One region of the Trichocoleus sp. Lan genome, then DNA from elsewhere that is predicted to be linked to it. Evidence: predicted binding sites of a transcription regulator. Region 1 holds the regulator's gene; each other region holds the start of a gene.
The links. Region 1 encodes HrcA, which represses chaperone genes, less so after heat shock. Its sites were predicted from a motif close to ANTTAGCACTCNNNANTNNNGAGTGCTAANT; they were not measured.

Region 1 (2,275 bases):
CTGGAACCTCTTCCCCAACCCCTTTCCTGCAACAAGAGGACAAGAATTCTCTTTCTTCCCTACTAAGGAAAAAGGCTGGGGCTAGATTTTTTAATTAAATACGGTTCACGATATTGTTTTAATTTTTACTAGCGAAATAAGTATTTAGAGGTTTTGGCTGACAAACTTCGATGCAGTCGAGTAGACTACAGACAATCCTGATAGAGACTGTGGACTCTAGAGTTACGGGTAGCGATAATGTCCTAACTCTGCGATCGATCGTCATGGTATGTCTAAGGTTGGAGTTCGGCGGCTGTTATGCTTCTACTGGCTGGGTGTGGCGAACCGGCAGGCAGAAGGCAGCATCTGCTATTCTGTTTTAACCTATCCTATATTTAATCGGCTGCTTGCTTGACAAGAGCGCCGGACTTACTGAGAAATTCATCATCAGAAGTCCAGGAATTTCCAATTGTTTTTAAAACCCTATCCAATTCGGCTTTCGTTTAAATGGCTAGGCAAGTAAGTCTGACTGACCGTCAACAACGTATTCTCTGGGCAACTGTCCGTCACTATATTGCGACGGCTGAGCCAGTCGGCTCAAAAGCTTTGGTAGACGAGTATAATCTGTGCGTCAGTCCAGCGACGATTCGCAATGCAATGGGCGTCTTAGAGAAAGCGGGGTTGCTCTATCAACCCCATACCTCGGCTGGACGGGTTCCCTCTGACTCTGGCTATCGAATTTATGTCGATCAATTAATTAAGCCTTCTGAAGCCTTGGGGCGTCAGGTAGAGCAGTTATTCACAAACCGTTTGAACTTGGAACATCAGAGTTTCGAGACTGTGTTGCGGGGTGCAGCGCAAATTCTGGCAACGCTCAGCGGTTATATTACCCTGATCACGATGCCGCAGACTCGAACTAATCGTTTGCGGCATTTGCAACTGGTGCAGCTCGATCCGGGAAGGGTGATGCTGATTGTGGTGACGGATTCTTATGAGACGACTAGCGTCTTAATGGAGTTACCGCTCTCAGAATCGGAGGATGAGCAACCGGACGCAGAAATTGTAGATCGGGAGTTGCAAATTTTATCGAATTTTCTGAATAGCCACTTGCGGGGGCGATCGCTCAGTGAATTGGCAACTTTAGACTGGAGCGAACTAGACCGAGAATTTCAACGATATGTCGATTCCTTGCGAAATCTGCTTTCCAACTTGATCCGTCGCACTTCCCAACCTGCCACAACTCAAATTATGGTTCGTGGCGTCGCTGAAGTATTGCGTCAGCCAGAATTTTCCGAGTTACAGCAAGTGCAGACGCTTATACATCTATTGGAAGAGGAACAAGACCAGCTGTGGCCTTTAATCTTTGAATGGCCTAGACCAGATGTCACGGCTATCTCAGATGTCACTTCTGGTTCGCGGGTGACGGTGCGGATTGGTTCGGAAAATCCTTTAGAACCGATGCGTACCTGTACGCTGATTTCTGCAACTTACCAGCAGGGTTCAGTACCCGTGGGAAGTGTGGGTGTTTTGGGGCCAACGCGGATGGTGTACGAAAATGCGATCGCACTCGTTGAAGCCGCCGCCGATTATCTCTCGGATGCTCTTACGCAACCTGCTTAATTTAGAAAATCGCTAATCGCGATTAGCGATTAGCGATTGGGTAGCCCACCACGAACCACGAACGATAAACATGGCTAATTGCGATTAGCTCTAATTTTTGCTTTTCATTCTTCACTGATATGGCTAGAAAAATTGGCTTTTGGTTGCTTTGGGCAGCATTTATTACCTATGCCTTTCTGTTAGCACCTCCTGAACAACCAGGCACATTTGAACTTATCAAAAATCTCTCCACAGGTCAATGGACAGGGATTAACCCCCTAGTCGTCACGCTATTCAATCTTCTGGGCATCGTACCGATGATTTACGCCTGTCTGATGCTCATTGATGGCAAACAGCAAAAGGTAGCAGCTTGGCCTTTTTCGGCGTTCTCTTTTGGAGTCGGAGCATTTGCTTTGTTGCCTTATTTAGCACTGCGAGAACCCAACCAGGAATTTCACGGAGAAAAGAATTTATTTCTGAAAATACTCGATTCCCGGTGGCTTGGTTTTTTACTAACATTCGGCGCTGGGAGTTTGGTTGTATATGGCTTATTGGGCGGGAATTGGGCAGATTATATTCAGCAGTTCCAGACAAATCGCTTCGTTCATGTCATGAGTTTGGATTTCTGCCTGCTGTGGTTAATATTTCCCGCACTTCTGGGAGATGATATGGCGCGTCGGGGAATCAAGAATTCTAC
Region 2 (2,275 bases), on a different contig from region 1:
CGTCTTGGCATCACCAGCGACGATGGTGGTGTTTTCTTTATCAATGGTGATTTTCTGAGCGGTTCCCAGCATCTCCAGGGAGACGGTATCTAGGCTCAAACCAACTTCTTCTGAGATTAGCTGACCGCCAGTGAGAACGGCGATATCTTGCAGCATCGCTTTGCGGCGTTCGCCAAATCCAGGCGCTTTGATGGCGGCTACATTCAGTACGCCCCGCGCTTTATTTACCACCAAAGTTGCCAAAGCTTCTCCTTCGATGTCTTCGGCAATAATCAGCAAAGCTTGACCGGAACGGGCAACTTTTTCCAAGACGGGAATCAAATCCTGGATAGAGTTGATTTTTTTATCCGTCATCAAAATCCGGACGTTTTCATATTCCACCACCATCCGTTCGGAATCGGTGATGAAGTAGGGAGAAATGTAGCCGCGATCCAGCTGCATCCCCTCGACGACATCCAGTTCCGTTGCCATCGATTTGGATTCTTCAACGGTGATCACGCCGTCTTTGGTGACTTTATCCATCGCTTCGGCAATCATTTTGCCGACTTCTTCATCGTTACCAGCGGAGACGGTTGCCACTTGCGCGATCGCACTACCTTCCACTGGTTTCGCGATCGCTACAATTTCCTCCACTAAGAAGGCGATCGTTTTTTCGATTCCCCGCCGCAAACTCACTGGATTTGCCCCAGCCGCTACGTTCTTCAAGCCCTCACGAATCATCGCTTGAGCCAGAACCGTCGCCGTAGTCGTGCCATCACCCGCAATATCTTTCGTCTTGGATGCCACTTCCTGAATCAGTCGAGCGCCTGTATTTTCCAGGGGGTCTTCTAATTCAATTTCCTTGGCAACGGTGATACCATCGTTCACAATTTGGGGTGCGCCAAACTTCTTCTCTAGAAGGACATTCCGCCCTTTCGGCCCCAGCGTAATGCGAACGGCGTCTGCCAGGACGTTCACGCCCCGCTCTAGTGCCCGCCGCGATTCGTCATTAAATGCAACGATTTTTGCCATGTTTTAGGTTTTCAGAGCGCTTCCATTAGTCAATTTAGCACTCACTGGCACAGAGTGCTAATCCGAGAGGATGAGAGTCCTCACCTCGACTGATATCGGGGAGGCACATAATAAACAGCTAGAGCGATCGCACGCACTTTTGAGTTACTTTTTGTAACGAAATTGCCGAATTCTCGATAACTAGAGCGGATTGGATTGAATGCGTTTATCATCCACTTTTTGATGCTCTGTCCTTGACAAAGGAAATAATTTATGCGTTCACCAAAAAAAAGAGCGGTAGGGCTGCAACCTTGCTGCGATAGACTTCATCCCATTTGTTGTATCGTTCCTCCTCATATGCTGAAGGAGGTTCTCCAGAATGGCAACCCTGAGCAGCGGGCATGGGCTTTTCAAACCTTAACCGTGTCAGAACAGTTTCGCGGACGGCGCTTGACAGTGGGAAATATCTCGTTCGCAGCATCACCGGGAGAGAAGCGTCGTACCATCTTTGATGCTAAAAATGGCAACGATCTACCAGGCACCTTGGTGCGGAGTGAAGGCGATCCTCCCAGCGAAGATACCGCGATCAACGAAGCCTACGACGGATCGGGTGCAACTTATGACTTGTACGAGCAGGTGTTCGAGCGGAATTCCATCGACAATCGAGGGCTGCGTTTGGACTCGACGGTTCATTTTGGCGTGAAGTATGACAACGCTTTTTGGAACGGCGACCAAATGGTCTACGGTGATGGGGATGGAGAGATTTTTGAACGCTTCACCAAGGCGATTGATGTGATTGGGCATGAGCTAACCCACGGCGTCACCCAATATGAAGCCAATCTAATCTATTACGGCGAATCCGGCGCACTGAATGAATCTTTTTCCGATGTCTTTGGTTCTCTGGTAAAACAGCGGGTTCTCAATCAGACCGCCGAGGAAGCTGACTGGATTATCGGGGAAGGTTTGTTTACCGCCAATGTTAAGGGCGTTGGGATTCGCTCAATGAAGGCACCGGGGACAGCATACGACGACCCAGTGCTAGGCAAAGACCCCCAGCCTGCGACTTATAAAGACCGCTACAAAGGGCTGGAAGATAACGGAGGCGTGCATATTAACTCAGGGATTGCCAACCGTGCCTTTTATTTAGCAGCAGTGGAAATTGGCGGCTACGCTTGGGAAAAGGCAGGGAAAATCTGGTATATCGCTTTACGCGATCGCCTGCGCTCTAGAGCGAATTTTAAACGGGCTGCGAATACTCTCATTACAGTCGCTGGAGAACTCTACG
Region 3 (2,275 bases), on a different contig from region 1:
GGATACGTGGCTCTCAATCGTGCGCTGAGAGACGTTCATCTGCTCAGCAATTTCTCGATTTGCCATACCTCTTGCCACAAACTGAACTACTTTCAGCTCGGTCGGGGTTAATTCTACAGTGTCAGGTACCTGGAGTTTCGACCCTCCTTCGGTTCCTCTAGCTGGATGATGAATTAGGCGAGTGGCCTGCTTAAGAGAAGATTCCACTTGCGCCACCAATTCTTCTGGCTCAAAGGGCTTGACCATGTAGACATCTGCCCCAGTATTGAGACCCTTGACTCGGTCTTGACTTTGACCTTTCGCTGAGAGGAATAGAACTGGAATCCAGCTGATGCGGGGATCTTCTCTGACGTGTTGCACAAGGGCAATTCCGTCCATCTCTGGCATCATGACATCACAGATAATCATGTCAGGAATATCATGCTCTAGAACTTCCAGTGCTTCCCGACCATTTTCAGCGGTGATGACTTCGTACCCCCGAAATTCCAGGTAGTCCTTGACCAGCAAAATCAGGTTGGGGTCGTCATCAATCAGCAACAGTCGTTTGTTATCTCTTATACTGGTGTCTTTCATGCTGTGCCACTCGCCAAGCCTGGAATTGTGAAAATTTAAACCGTTTTGTACGTATAGTTTACGTTTTTTTCAGCACCCTGCTGCACCGACTCCTACTAAGTCTAGGCAATTCCTATAATCTCTTTTTAGAAAATTATAGTCACTGACATGGGTCACAACGACGAAAATCTAGTAGGTACACGGAAGAATATAACGTAGCTACTATGTTACTGTATAGGGTTTTGGTAGTGGATGAACTAAGAAAGCGTATTCTTGCACAATTTTGTTGCCAATCAGATGTTCTTGGATAATCCGCTCAATGACTTCAGGAGTCGCTCCACGATACCAAACACCATCTGGGTAAACGACTAGAATTGGGCCTTGGGAGCAAACTCGCAGACAGTTTGCTTTGGTGCGGAAAATGCAAAGAGGGCTTTTGTCGGAAGGCTTGTCTAGTTTTAGCTCTTTAAGTCGCTTTTTCAAGTAATTCCAAGATTCTAAACTGGTTTCCTTGGAGCAACACTGGGGTAAGGTTGGATCGGCACAGATGAAGACATGGCGCTGAATTTGATTCAGTCCCAAGGTCTGCACACAAGCGGCGAGAGCGTTTGGGTCTGATGATTGACAAGTTTCAGGAATTTCAGGGCTAGACTCAGCCACTGTGTTTTCAGTCATTATTTATTTGATTTCCTTGGAAGAAGCGAGATATCCGTTTTTTAGGAGATTTTAGCGGTTCCAATTTTTTTTAGCAGATTGAGTGCGATCGCGCTATGCCATCCCAATGACTAAAGCCCTCTTTGTGTCTTAAGCATTTCTACTAAAGTCTTCCGACAACCGGATAAGTTCGGGAACCCGTACAAAGAATTTTGTTGCGATCGCACACTGGTTGGGCTAAATTAGCACTCAGAGGTTGAGAGTGCTAATTCTCAACGAACGAATCGTGTGTCTTGAGTCAAACCTGTAATAGGAGCGAAGTTTGTATGGCAGCTGTATCTCTAAGCGTATCCACTGTTAAGCCGCTGGGCGATCGCGTTTTTGTGAAAGTGAGCGCTGCTGAAGAGAAAACCGCTGGTGGAATTCTTCTTCCTGATAATGCCAAAGAAAAGCCTCAAGTAGGGGAAGTCGTCGCTGTGGGACCTGGCAAGCGCGATGACAAAGGCACTCGTGTTGAGTTGGAAGTCTCTGTGGGCGACAAGGTTCTCTACTCCAAGTACGCTGGCACAGACATCAAACTCGGCACAGAAGAGTACGTTCTGCTCTCAGAGAAGGACATTTTAGCAGTCGTTTCATAAAGTTATGAGTTCTGAGTTGAGAGTTCCGAGTTAAAAACATCTGCTTAACTCAACACTCAAAACTCAACGCTCAACACTCCTTCAAAACTCAAAACTCAAAACTCAAAACAACTGAGGAACTATGGCTAAGCGCATTATTTACAACGAAAACGCTCGTCGCGCCCTGGAAAAAGGGATGGACATCCTAGCTGAAGCTGTGGCTGTCACTCTCGGCCCTAAAGGCCGCAACGTGGTACTAGAGAAGAAGTTCGGCGCACCACAAATCGTGAATGATGGTGTCACCATTGCCAAAGAAATTGAATTAGAAGATCACGTTGAAAACACGGGGGTCTCCTTAATTCGTCAAGCCGCTTCTAAGACCAATGATGCTGCTGGTGATGGCACTACGACTGCAACCGTTCTCGCTCATGCAATTGTAAAAGAGGGCTTGA

Region 2: a site for HrcA is predicted at 1,044-1,074, ahead of groL (chaperonin GroEL). Genes of this name have one in related genera too.
Region 3: a site for HrcA is predicted at 1,447-1,477, ahead of groES (co-chaperone GroES). Genes of this name have one in related genera too.

The regions. Positions count from the first base shown of each region.
Region 1 is NZ_JAMPKA010000010.1:68,414-70,688, reverse strand. Features, by position in the region: gene NDA03_RS11015 (hypothetical protein) at 171-362, shown strand; gene hrcA (heat-inducible transcriptional repressor HrcA) at 487-1,599, shown strand; gene NDA03_RS11005 (DUF2834 domain-containing protein) at 1,719-2,275, shown strand, end outside.
Region 2 is NZ_JAMPKA010000024.1:12,514-14,788, forward strand. Features, by position in the region: gene groL (chaperonin GroEL) at 1-1,011, opposite strand, end outside; gene NDA03_RS20180 (M4 family metallopeptidase) at 1,264-2,275, shown strand, end outside.
Region 3 is NZ_JAMPKA010000005.1:238,168-240,442, reverse strand. Features, by position in the region: gene NDA03_RS06885 (response regulator transcription factor) at 1-573, opposite strand, end outside; gene NDA03_RS06880 (ferredoxin) at 775-1,227, opposite strand; gene groES (co-chaperone GroES) at 1,533-1,844, shown strand; gene groL (chaperonin GroEL) at 1,966-2,275, shown strand, end outside.